Regions from separate parts of the Streptomyces sp. NPDC006259 genome, predicted to be linked through region 2. Evidence: riboswitches for the same ligand, from Rfam matches in the RefSeq annotation. Region 2 holds a riboswitch; each other region holds the start of a gene.

Region 1 (3,863 bases), on a different contig from region 2:
AGCCGCAGCTCGCGCCGGTCGGAGGGGTTCACCACCCGCTCCACGAAGCCGGCGGCCTGGAGCCGGTCGCACAGCCGGCTGACCGAGGGCGGTGTGGAGGCGAGGGAGTGGGCGAGGCTGCGCAGGTTGATGCCCTCCTGGTGTTCCAGGACGAACAGCACGCGCAGCTGGGACGCGGACGCGGGCGCCGTCGAGGCCCGTCCCCACAGCACCTCCAGCAGTTCCGCGGCCGTCGCGGTCACCCGTGCGACCTCGTCCGGGTCGGGGCGGTGGCGGAAGGCAGTCACGGTCACCCTCTCGCAGACACTGGGACGACCGCCAGGGTACTGGCGGCTCCCCGCCCTTCCTCACTCCCCGAAGCGGCGGCGCCGCACGCGCGTTCGCGGGACACCCCGGCCGCCGAGCCGGGCCGCGGAGCGCAGGAACGGTGTTTCCGTCGTGGTGTCCCCCTCATGAACAGCTGCGTCACCGCCGAGCGCGCCCTGCGGACGGCGGTCCTCGTCAGCGACGGCGTCCACGCGTTCGCCTCGCCCGGCGCGGAGACGGACGGGGACGCCGTCCTCGTCCGGGCGATCGGCTCGACCCGTCCGCTGCCGGCGGCCGAGGTCCCGCGTGCCGTGCTGCGCGAACCGGCCGGGCACCGCGGCGGATCCGGGGCGCGGGGCGACGCTCCGGTGGTGTGCCCGGACGGGCACGGTCGCTGACCGGCGCCGCCGCGGTGGCCCCGGCGCGGCGGGTGTGCGCCGGGGGGACACCCCGTGTCCGCCGCCCGTGCGCCCCCGGTCCCGCTTGTCACCGCCCCTGTCCTCGCACTACTGTCACCAGGCCTTGGTGAACGGGAAATCCGGTGTGATGCCGGTGCGGCCCTCGCCACTGTGATCGGGAAGTCCGGCTCCGGCCCTCGCGGGCAGCCACTGGGTCCTCACGGACCCGGGAAGGCGGAGCACGGGCGGTGGTACCCGTCAGCCAGGAGACCGGCCAAGGCACGTCAACCATCCACGAGGTGCTGGAGAGGGTCTGCTCAGCCATGCACATAGCCGAGGGTTTTCTGCCTCCGGCGCACGCGGTCGCCTGGAGCGTCGCGTCGGCGCCTTTCGTCGTCCACGGAGCCCGGTCGCTCAACCGTGAAGTCAGGGAGCATCCCGAGAGCACGCTGCTGCTCGGCGCCGCCGGTGCCTTCACGTTCGTCCTGTCCGCGCTCAAGCTTCCGTCGGTGACCGGGAGTTGCTCGCACCCCACCGGCACCGGTCTGGGCGCCGTCCTGTTCCGGCCGCCGATCATGGCCGTGCTGGGCACGATCACCCTGCTCTTCCAGGCGCTGCTGCTCGCGCACGGCGGCCTGACCACACTCGGCGCCAACGTCTTCTCGATGGCGATCGTGGGGCCGTGGGCCGGTTACGGCCTGTACCGGCTGCTGCGGCGCTACGACGTGCCGCTGATGGTCGCGGTGTTCTGCGGCGCGTTCGTCGCCGACCTGTCCACCTACTGCGTGACCAGCGTGCAGCTCGCGCTGGCGTTCCCCGACCCGAGCAGCGGCTTCCTGGGCGCGCTCGGCAAGTTCGGGTCCATCTTCGCCGTCACGCAGATCCCGCTGGCGGTGAGCGAGGGACTGCTCACCGTTCTGGTGATGCGTCTCCTCGTGCAGTCCAGCAAGGGCGAGCTGACCCGGCTGGGCGTGCTGGTGACCGGCGGGCGGAAGGCGGACACGACCGGGGCGGTGGCCCGGTGAGACGCAACACCAGGATCAACCTCCTGCTGCTGCTCGCCGTCCTCGCGCTCGCGGTGCTCCCGCTGGCCCTGGGGCTCGGCGACCACAAGGAGCAGCCGTTCACCGGCTCCGACAGCGAGGCGGAGACGGCGATCACCGAACTGGAGCCGGACTACGAGCCGTGGTTCTCGCCCCTGTACGAGCCGCCGTCCGGGGAGATCGAGTCGGCGCTGTTCGCCGTCCAGGCGGCCCTGGGCGCGGGTGTCCTCGCCTACTACTTCGGGGTGCGCCGGGGGCGCCGGCAGGGCGAACAGCGGGCACTGGCCCGTCTGGAGGAGGAGCGGGACGGGGACGGGGCGGGAGCCGACGACGCCGCTCGGGCCCCCGTGGACGGGGCCTCCCGCCACGATCGGGTCTGAGCGCTCGTGCTGCCGATCGACGCGGCGGCGCACAGCAGCCGCTGGCGCCGCCGTCATCCCGTGGACAAGGCCGTGCTCGGGCTCGGTCTGACCCTGCTCGCGATCTCGCTGCCGCCCTGGCCGGGTGCCGCCCTGGTGCTGGTGACGGCGCTCGCCCTGCTGCTGGGCCCGGCGGGCGTGCCGGTCCGCCGGCTGTGGCGGGCCTACCGGGTCCCGTTGGGTTTCTGCGCCACGGGCGCGCTCACCCTCCTCGTCCAGGTGGGCGGCCCCGGCGGGTTCGTGTCCCTGACCGACGGGGGGCCCGTCCGGGCCGGGGAGCTGATGCTGCGCACCTCGGCCGCTTCCCTCGGTGTGCTGCTGTTCGCGTTCACCACACCGATGTCCGATCTGCTGCCCCGTCTGGTGCGGGCGGGGGTGCCCGCGCCGGTCGTCGACGTCGCCCTGGTGACGTACCGCATGAGTTTCCTGCTGCTGGACTCGATGCGGCGGATCCGGGAGGCGCAGGCGGCCCGGCTCGGGCACACCGGCCGTGCCGCCGAGTGGCGTTCGCTCGCCGGGCTCGGCGCCACCGCCTTCGTGCGGGCGTTCGACCGGGCGGCACGGCTCCAGGCCGGGCTCGCCGGTCGCGGCTACGACGGCACGCTGCGCGTCCTGGTGCCCGAGGCCCGCGTCTCCGTGCGCTTCACGGTGGCCGCGGCCGGACTGCTGGTGGCCCTGGCCGTCCTCACTCTCGTCCTGGAAAGGTCTCTGTCATGAGCGAGCTGGTCACCCTGCGGGGTGCCTCCTTCGCCTACGAGGACGGGCCGACCGTGCTCGACGGTCTCGACTTCACGGTGCCCGAGGGGCGCGCCCTCGCCCTGCTGGGCCGCAACGGCAGCGGGAAGACGACCCTGATGCGGCTGCTGAGCGGTGGACTGCGCCCGCGGACCGGCACGTTGACGGTCGAGGGGCGGCCGGTGGCGTACGACCGCAAGGGGCTGACCCGGCTGCGGACGACCGTGCAGCTGGTGGTGCAGGACCCGGACGACCAGCTGTTCGCCGCGTCCGTCGCGCAGGACGTCTCGTTCGGGCCGCTGAACCTGGGGCTGCCCGACGCCGAGGTGCGGGCGCGGGTGGAGGAGGCGCTCGCCGCTCTGGACATCGGCGCCCTGGCCGACCGGCCCACCCACCTGTTGTCCTACGGGCAGCGCAAGCGGACCGCGATCGCGGGCGCCGTCGCGATGCGGCCGCGCGTGCTGATCCTCGACGAGCCGACCGCCGGGCTCGACCCGGACGGCCAGGAGCGGCTGCTCGCCACGCTGGACGGGCTGCGCGCGTCCGGCACGACGGTGGTGATGGCCACTCATGACGTCGATCTCGCCCTGCGCTGGGCCGATGACGCGGCCCTGCTCACCCCGTCCGGCGCGCACACCGGCCCGGCGGGCACCGTGCTGGCCCGCGCCGACCTGCTCCGGGAAGCGGGCCTGCGCCTGCCCTGGGGCATCGCGGTCGCCCGGCTGCTCACCGGTCAGGGCCTGTTGTCCGAGGGGGAGGCCGGGCCGCGCAGCCCGGAGGAGCTGGCGGCGCTGCTGGCCGGGAGTTGAGCCTTCGGCGGACGCCTCGGCCCGCCCCGCCGGTCGCGTCGTGCGCCGCGCCGCGCCGACCGTCTCGGACTGTGCCGGGCCACGCCCGCACAGGCCGTTCGACAGCGTCCGAGGGGCGCCTCGGACGGATCCCGCGCCGGGGATGCGCCCCGT
Region 2 (3,863 bases):
CAACACCACGATCCTGCCCCTGTACTCCCTCATGCTCGGTCTGCTCGCCCTGCTGGGCTTCATGGCGATCGCGGCCGGGGTGAAGGTCTCCAACGGACAGCTGGCGATCCCGCAGTTGTTCGAGGACATGTTCCCGGACTGGTTCGCGGGCGTGGCGTTCGCGGCGATCGGCATCGGCGCGCTGGTGCCGGCCGCGATCATGTCCATCGCGGCGGCGAACCTCTTCACCCGCAACATCTACAAGGACTTCATCAAGCCGGACGCCACGCCCAAGGAGGAGACCCGCGTCTCCAAGCTGGTGTCGCTCCTGGTGAAGGTGGGCGCGCTGGTCTTCGTCCTCACCATGGACAAGACGGTGGCCATCAACTTCCAGCTGCTCGGTGGCATCTGGATCCTCCAGACCTTCCCGGCCCTGGTCGGCGGCCTGTTCACCCGCTGGTTCCACCGCTGGGCGCTGCTGGCCGGCTGGGCGGTCGGCATGGTCTACGGCACCTTCGCGGCGTACGGCGTGGCCTCCCCGACGCAGAAGCACTTCGGCGGCTCGTCGAAGGAGATCCCCGGCATCGGCGAGATCGGGTACATCGGCCTCACCGCGTTCCTGCTGAACGTGGTGGTGACCGTGGTCCTGACGTTCGCCCTGAAGGCGCTGAAGGCCCCGGAGGGCGTCGACCAGACGTCCCCGTCGGACTACACGGCGGACGCCGGCGACCCGGGCGTCCAGGTGGAGCTGCCTCCGGCGACGGCGGGGGCGGGGCACTAGCGAGGGGACCGTTCCCCGCGCGTTTCCGGCAGCGGGCCGTCGAGGGCAGGTCACCTCGGCGGCCCGCCGCCGTACGCGCTCCCGGCGCCGCCGGTGCCGGGACGACTGGGCTCCGTGCCCTGCGGGTTGACGCTGTGAAGCCAGCCCGACACAACATCTGGGGGTCGCGCGGCAGCCCGACACAAGATGTATGCTCATGCTCGCTGTCGTCGCAGGGGAATCCGGTGCGAATCCGGAACTGTCCCGCAACGGTGTACTTGCGTGCGTTCCTGTCCATTCGCGCACGCATGGTCAGTCCGAGCACCTGCCGGCAGCGCACCCGGTCCGTCCGGCTCGGGTGCCCTGACGTCCGGGCCTCGCGGAATGGGCCGGTGGACGCGACGCGCCCCGCGTTCGTGTGCTGCCCGCTGCCCTGTGCGAGGCCCCCGCCGAGCGAGGGAGAGCCCCACGTGACCATCGCGCCAGCCGAACCGGTTTCAGCAGCCCTGGAGACCGACGGTCCCGGAGCCGCGCTGCTTCGGACGCTGACCGAGCTGACCGCCGACCTCCCGGACGCCGACCCCGGCCGGGTCGCCGCCGCGGCCCTGCGGGGCCGGTCCGCGCGGGCGGACGAGTCGGAGCTGCGCGAGCTGGCCACGGAGGCGGCCGCCGGTCTGATCTCCGAGGACCCCGCCTACTCCCGGCTGGCCGCCCGGCTGCTGACGCTCGGCATCCGCGCGGAGGCCGCCTCCCAGGGCGTCACCTCCTTCACCGAGTCCGTCGCCGTCGGCCACCGCGAGGGCCTGATCGCCGACCGCACGGCCGCGTTCGTGCGGCTGCACGCGGCCCGGCTCGACGCGCTGGTCGACCAGGGCGCCGACGACCGCTTCGGCTACTTCGGCCTGCGCACCCTGCACAGCCGGTACCTGCTGCGCCACCCGATCACCCGCAAGGTCGTCGAGACGCCCCAGCTGTTCCTGCTGCGAGTGGCGAGCGGCCTGGCCGAGGACGACACGACGAGGTCCGTCGACGAGGTCGCCGCGCTCTACACGCTGATGAGCCGCCTGGACTACCTCCCGTCCTCCCCCACTCTGTTCAACTCCGGCACCCGGCACCCGCAGATGTCGTCCTGCTACCTCCTCGACTCCCCGCTGGACGAGCTGGACTCCATCTACGACCGCTACCACCAGGTCGCCCGCCTCTCCAAGCACGCCGGCGGCATCGGTCTGTCGTACAGCCGGATCCGCTCGCGCGGGTCGCTCATCCGGGGAACGAACGGGCACTCCAACGGCATCGTGCCGTTCCTGAAGACGCTGGACGCCTCGGTCGCCGCCGTGAACCAGGGCGGCCGGCGCAAGGGCGCGGCCGCGGTCTACCTGGAGACCTGGCACTCCGACATCGAGGAGTTCCTGGAGCTGCGGGACAACACCGGCGAGGACGCCCGCCGTACGCACAACCTCAACCTGGCGCACTGGGTGCCGGACGAGTTCATGCGCCGGGTCGACGCCGACGGTCGGTGGTCCCTGTTCTCCCCGGCCGACGTGCCCGAGCTGGTCGACCTGTGGGGCGACGCGTTCGACGCGGCCTACCGCGCGGCGGAGGCCCAGGGGCTCGCGAAGAAGACCATCCCCGCCCGCGACCTGTACGGCCGCATGATGCGCACCCTCGCCCAGACCGGCAACGGCTGGATGACCTTCAAGGACGCGGCCAACCGCACCGCCAACCAGACGGCCGAGCCGGGCCACGTGGTGCACTCCTCGAACCTCTGCACGGAGATCCTCGAGGTCACCGACGACGGCGAGACGGCGGTCTGCAACCTCGGCTCGGTCAACCTGGGCGCCTTCGTCGACACGGCCGCCGGGGACATCGACTGGGAGCGGCTGGACGCCACCGTCCGCACCGCCGTGACCTTCCTGGACCGCGTGGTCGACATCAACTTCTACCCGACCGAGCAGGCGGGCCGCTCCAACGCCAAGTGGCGCCCGGTGGGGCTCGGCGCGATGGGCCTGCAGGACGTCTTCTTCAAGCTGCGGCTGCCCTTCGACTCCGCCGAGGCCAAGGCACTCTCCACGCGGATCGCCGAGCGCGTCATGCTCGCCGCCTACGAGGCGTCCGCCGACCTCGCCGAGCGCAACGGCCCGCTCCCCGCCTGGGAGAAGACCCGTACGGCCCGGGGCGTCCTGCACCCCGACCACTACGGCGTCGAGCCGACCTGGCCGGAGCGCTGGGCGGCCCTGCGCTCCCGGATCGCCGCCGTCGGCCTGCGCAACTCGCTGCTCCTGGCCATCGCGCCGACCGCCACCATCGCGTCCATCGCCGGTGTGTACGAGTGCATCGAGCCGCAGGTCTCCAACCTGTTCAAGCGCGAGACGCTGTCCGGCGAGTTCCTCCAGGTCAACTCCTATCTGGTGGGGGAACTCAAGGCGCTCGGCGTCTGGGACGCCCGCACCCGCGAGGCCCTGCGCGAGGCGAACGGCTCGGTCCAGGGGTTCACCTGGATCCCCGAGGACGTACGGGCGCTGTACCGCACGGCGTGGGAGATCCCGCAGCGCGGCCTGATCGACATGGCCGCCGCCCGCACCCCGTACCTGGACCAGGCGCAGTCCCTGAACCTGTTCCTGGAGACGCCGACCATCGGCAAGCTCTCCTCGATGTACGCCTACGCCTGGAAGTCGGGCCTGAAGACGACGTACTACCTGCGCTCGCGCCCGGCGACCCGCATCGCCCGCGCCGCGCGGGCGCAGACCCCGATCCCTGTGCAGGCGGTCCCCGACGAGGACGCCGTCGCCTGCTCCCTTGAGAACCCCGAGTCCTGCGAGGCCTGCCAGTGATGACCACCGCACCCGAGAAGAAGACGAAGAACCTGCTCGACCCGGGCTTCGAGCTGACCCTGCGGCCCATGCGCTATCCGGACTTCTACGAGCGCTACCGGGACGCGATCAAGAACACCTGGACCGTCGAGGAGGTCGACCTCCACTCGGACGTCACCGACCTCGCGAAGCTGACGCCCGCGGAGCAGCACCTGATCGGCCGGTTGGTCGCGTTCTTCGCGACGGGCGACTCGATCGTCTCCAACAACCTGGTGCTGACGCTGTACAAGCACATCAACTCCCCCGAGGCGCGG
Region 3 (3,863 bases), on a different contig from region 2:
GGCCCGGGACCGCGGCCCGTGCGGCGTCCGGGGTGTCGAGGCGGAGCGGAATCCCTCCCGCCGATTGTGGACACCGTGATGCCCGCCCCAGTTCACCTTCCGTTCACTCGGGTTCCCTACGTTCATCCTGCCAATGACCTCGAACGATTGCCTGGGTACATGGAAAGCTTCTCGCTGATCCTCGCGATTGTGGTAGTAACCGCACTCGCGTTCGATTTCACGAACGGTTTCCACGACACCGCCAACGCGATGGCCACCACCATCTCGACCGGTGCGCTCAAGCCCAAGGTCGCGGTGGCCATGTCCGCCGTTCTGAACCTTGTAGGCGCCTTTCTCTCCGTGGAGGTCGCCAACACGATCTCCAAGGGTCTCGTCGACGAGACCGGCATCCGTCCCGAGGTCATCTTCGCCGCCCTGGTCGGCGCGATCCTCTGGAACCTGGTGACCTGGCTGGTCGGGCTGCCGTCCAGCTCCTCGCACGCCCTGATGGGCGGTCTCATCGGCGCCACCATCGCCTCGGCCGGTGTCGGCGCGGTCCACGGCGAGGTGCTGGTCACCAAGGTCCTGATCCCGGCGATCGCCGCGCCGATCGTGGCGGGCGTCGCCGCGATGCTCGCCACCCGGCTGTCGTACACGCTGGGCAGGAAGGCCGACGGCAAGGCCGCCGCGAAGGGCTACCGCACCGGCCAGATCGCCTCCGCGGGTCTGGTCTCGCTGGCCCACGGCACCAACGACGCGCAGAAGACGATGGGCATCATCACCCTCGCCCTGGTCGCCGGCGGCGCCGTCGCTCCCGACTCCGACCCGCCCCTGTGGGTCATCCTGTCCGCGGGTCTGGCGATCGCGCTCGGCACCTACCTCGGCGGCTGGCGCATCATCCGCACCATGGGCAAGGGCCTGACCGACCTCCAGCCGCAGCAGGGCTTCGCCGCCCAGACCAGCGCGGCCACCGTCATCCTGGCCTCCTCCCACCTCGGCTTCTCGCTCTCCACCACGCACTCGGTCTCCGGCTCGGTCATGGGCGCGGGTCTGGGCCGCAAGGGCGGGGTGGTCCGCTGGTCGACCGCCACCAGGATGTTCGTCGCCTGGGGCCTGACGCTGCCGGCCGCGGCCCTGGTGGCCGCCCTCGCCGAGTACGTGACCGGCTTCGGCAGCTGGGGCACGGCGCTCGTCGCGGTGTTCCTCATCGCCTCCAGCGCCGCGATCTGGAAGCTCTCGCGCCGTGAGGTCGTCGACCACACCAACGTCGTCGACGTCGACGAGGAGCCGGCCGGCGTGGTGACCGCCGCCATCGCCGCCGTGGCCCCGCCCCCGGCGGGCACCGTCACCGACGACCTGACGGCCACCATCCCCGCGCCCGTGGCGGAACCGGCCCTGCCGGCCACCCCCACCGTCACCGCCGTCTGAGCCCCGCCCCCACCGGTACGAAGGAAGAAGCAGCATGAAGATCGACTGGGCGGCTCTCGGCTCCGTCTTCGGCGTCAGCCTCCTCATCACGGTGGCCCTCGTGGCCCTGTTCACGCTCGGCATCATGGGCCTGTCCCGCCGCGAGCGGGCGACGGCCGAGGGCGGTTCCGCCACCCTGGCGGTCACCGGCGCCTACGCGTGCTTCGCGGCGTGCGCCGCGGCGGTGGCGTACGGGATCTCGCTGATCGTTGCCTGACGGACGGCACGCACACGCACACGTGGGGCGCGGGACGGATCACCGTCCCGCGCCCCACGTGTGCGTGACGGCCGTGACCGGAGGCATGTGGGGTTCTGCACACTGTGCTGTCGCAGGTCAACGGCGAGTTGACGGCCCTTCCGGGACCATGGTGGACTGCCGGGGCCATGTACGGCGTCAGAAGAGGAAGCCGGTGTGAATCCGGCGCGGTCCCGCCACTGTCACCGGGGGTGAAAACCCCGGGAGCCAGGAACTCTCGTCGCCGGTCTCGTCGAACCAGGGCGTGGACACCCTGAGTGAGGACATATCGCCATGCTCGGCTGCCGTTCCAGGTCCGCCACCAGGTCGCTGCCCGACCCGTCGGCCGGCTGAGCCGGTGGGTGCCGATCGCCGCTACGCGTACGGTGCCGCCGCCGGCCTCCTGGGGGACCTGATCCTCGGCGATCCGCGCCGGGGCCATCCGGTCGCCCTGTTCGGGCGGGCCGCTGCCGCCGTCGAGCGGGTGCTGTGGCGGGACCACCGCGGGTGGGGCGCGCTGTACACCGCCGTGTGCGCCGGCGGCGCCGTCGCTCTCGGGGCCGCCGCCACCCGTGCCGTACGCCGCTCCCCCGCCGCCTCCGTCGCGCTGACCGGCGCCGCCGCCTGGGCCGTCGTCGGCGGGACCTCGCTGGTGCGCGAGGCCCGGACCGTCGGACGGGCCCTGGAGGCGGGGGACATCGAGGGCGCGCGGGCGAGGCTGCCGCATCTGTGCGGGCGGGACCCGCAGGCTCTGGACGCCGACGCGGTCGCCCGCGCGGTCGTCGAGTCCGTCGCCGAGAACACCTCCGACGCGGTCGTGGGCGCCCTCGTGTGGGGGGCCGTCGGCGGGGTGCCGGGGCTGCTCGGGTTCCGGGCCGTGAACACCCTGGACGCCATGGTCGGCCACCGGTCGCCGCGCCACCGTCGGTTCGGGTGGGCGTCCGCCCGGCTGGACGACGCCGCCGGATGGCCCGGGGCGCGGCTGACCGCCGTACTCGCCGCCGTCGCCGGGGACGATCCCCGGGGGGCGGTGCGGGCCTGGCGGGCCGACGCGCACCGGCATCCCAGCCCCAACGCCGGTCCCGTGGAGGCGTCGTTCGCCGGTGCCCTCGGGGTGCGGCTCGGCGGGACGCTGTCGTACGGCGGGCGGGTCGAGCACCGGCCCGTGCTGAACGGGGAGCGGGGGCGGCCCGTCGAGCCCCACGACATCGAACGTGCCGCGCGGCTCTCCCGCCGGGTCGGCCTGCTCGCGCTCGGCGTCACGGTCGCCGCGCGCGTCATCACCGCGCGCGCCGTCGCCGCGGGAGCGAAGGGGCGTACGTCATGAGTGGGGGTCTCCTCGTCGCCGGCACCACCTCCGACGCCGGCAAGAGCGTCGTCACGGCCGGGATCTGCCGGTGGCTGGTGCGGCAGGGGGTCCGGGTCGCGCCCTTCAAGGCGCAGAACATGTCCCTCAATTCGTTCGTGACCCGTGAGGGCGCCGAGATCGGGCGGGCGCAGGCCATGCAGGCGCAGGCCTGCCGGGTCGAGCCGACCGCGCTGATGAACCCGGTGCTGCTCAAGCCGGGCGGCGAGCGGAGCAGCCAGGTCGTGCTGCTCGGCAAGCCGGTCGGTGAGATGAGCGCGCGCGGCTATCACGGAGGGCGGCAGCGCGAACTCCTCGGCACCGTTCTCGACTGTCTCGCCGAGTTGCGGGGCACGTATGACGCGGTGATCTGTGAGGGGGCGGGCAGTCCCGCCGAGATCAACCTGCGGCGGACCGACATCGTGAACATGGGCATCGCCCGCAACGCGCGGCTCCCCGTGCTCGTCGTCGGCGACATCGACCGCGGCGGCGTCTTCGCCTCCTTCTTCGGGACCGTCGCGCTGCTCTCGCCGCAGGACCAGGAGCTGGTCGCCGGGTTCCTGGTGAACAAGTTCCGCGGTGACGTCTCGCTGCTGGAGCCCGGCCTGGAGATGCTGCACGGGCTCACCGGGCGACGGACCTACGGGGTGCTGCCGTTCCGGCACGGGCTGGGGATCGACGAGGAGGACGGGCTGCGGGTGTCGCTGCGCGGGACCGTCCGGGAGTCGAACGTCTCCCCGCCCGTCGGCGAGGACGTGCTGCGGGTCGCCGTGTGCGCCGTCCCGCTCATGTCCAACTTCACCGACGTGGACGCGCTGGCCGCCGAACCGGGCGTCG

The links. Region 2 has a riboswitch for cobalamin ahead of ACFYO5_RS19815 (ribonucleoside-diphosphate reductase subunit alpha). Riboswitches for the same ligand answer to the same signal wherever they lie in the genome.
Region 1: linked by a shared signal. The riboswitch ahead of ACFYO5_RS07155 (energy-coupling factor ABC transporter permease) and the one ahead of ACFYO5_RS19815 (ribonucleoside-diphosphate reductase subunit alpha) in region 2 are both predicted to bind cobalamin.
Region 3: linked by a shared signal. The riboswitch ahead of ACFYO5_RS00320 (cobalamin biosynthesis protein) and the one ahead of ACFYO5_RS19815 (ribonucleoside-diphosphate reductase subunit alpha) in region 2 are both predicted to bind cobalamin.

What each region holds. Positions count from the first base shown of each region.
Region 1 is NZ_JBIAHY010000002.1:204,783-208,645, reverse strand. It holds gene ACFYO5_RS07165 (MarR family winged helix-turn-helix transcriptional regulator) at 1-293, opposite strand, end outside; partial or broken gene ACFYO5_RS07160 (phosphatase) at 495-704, shown strand; cobalamin riboswitch at 813-998, shown strand; gene ACFYO5_RS07155 (energy-coupling factor ABC transporter permease) at 1,028-1,729, shown strand; gene ACFYO5_RS07150 (energy-coupling factor ABC transporter substrate-binding protein) at 1,726-2,127, shown strand; gene cbiQ (cobalt ECF transporter T component CbiQ) at 2,134-2,883, shown strand; gene ACFYO5_RS07140 (energy-coupling factor ABC transporter ATP-binding protein) at 2,880-3,710, shown strand.
Region 2 is NZ_JBIAHY010000004.1:711,475-715,337, reverse strand. It holds gene mctP (monocarboxylate uptake permease MctP) at 1-760, shown strand, start outside; cobalamin riboswitch at 944-1,087, shown strand; gene ACFYO5_RS19815 (ribonucleoside-diphosphate reductase subunit alpha) at 1,210-3,570, shown strand; gene ACFYO5_RS19810 (ribonucleotide-diphosphate reductase subunit beta) at 3,570-3,863, shown strand, end outside.
Region 3 is NZ_JBIAHY010000001.1:59,452-63,314, forward strand. It holds gene ACFYO5_RS00310 (anion permease) at 160-1,407, shown strand; gene ACFYO5_RS00315 (hypothetical protein) at 1,442-1,663, shown strand; cobalamin riboswitch at 1,806-1,940, shown strand; gene ACFYO5_RS00320 (cobalamin biosynthesis protein) at 2,040-3,008, shown strand; gene ACFYO5_RS00325 (cobyric acid synthase) at 3,005-3,863, shown strand, end outside.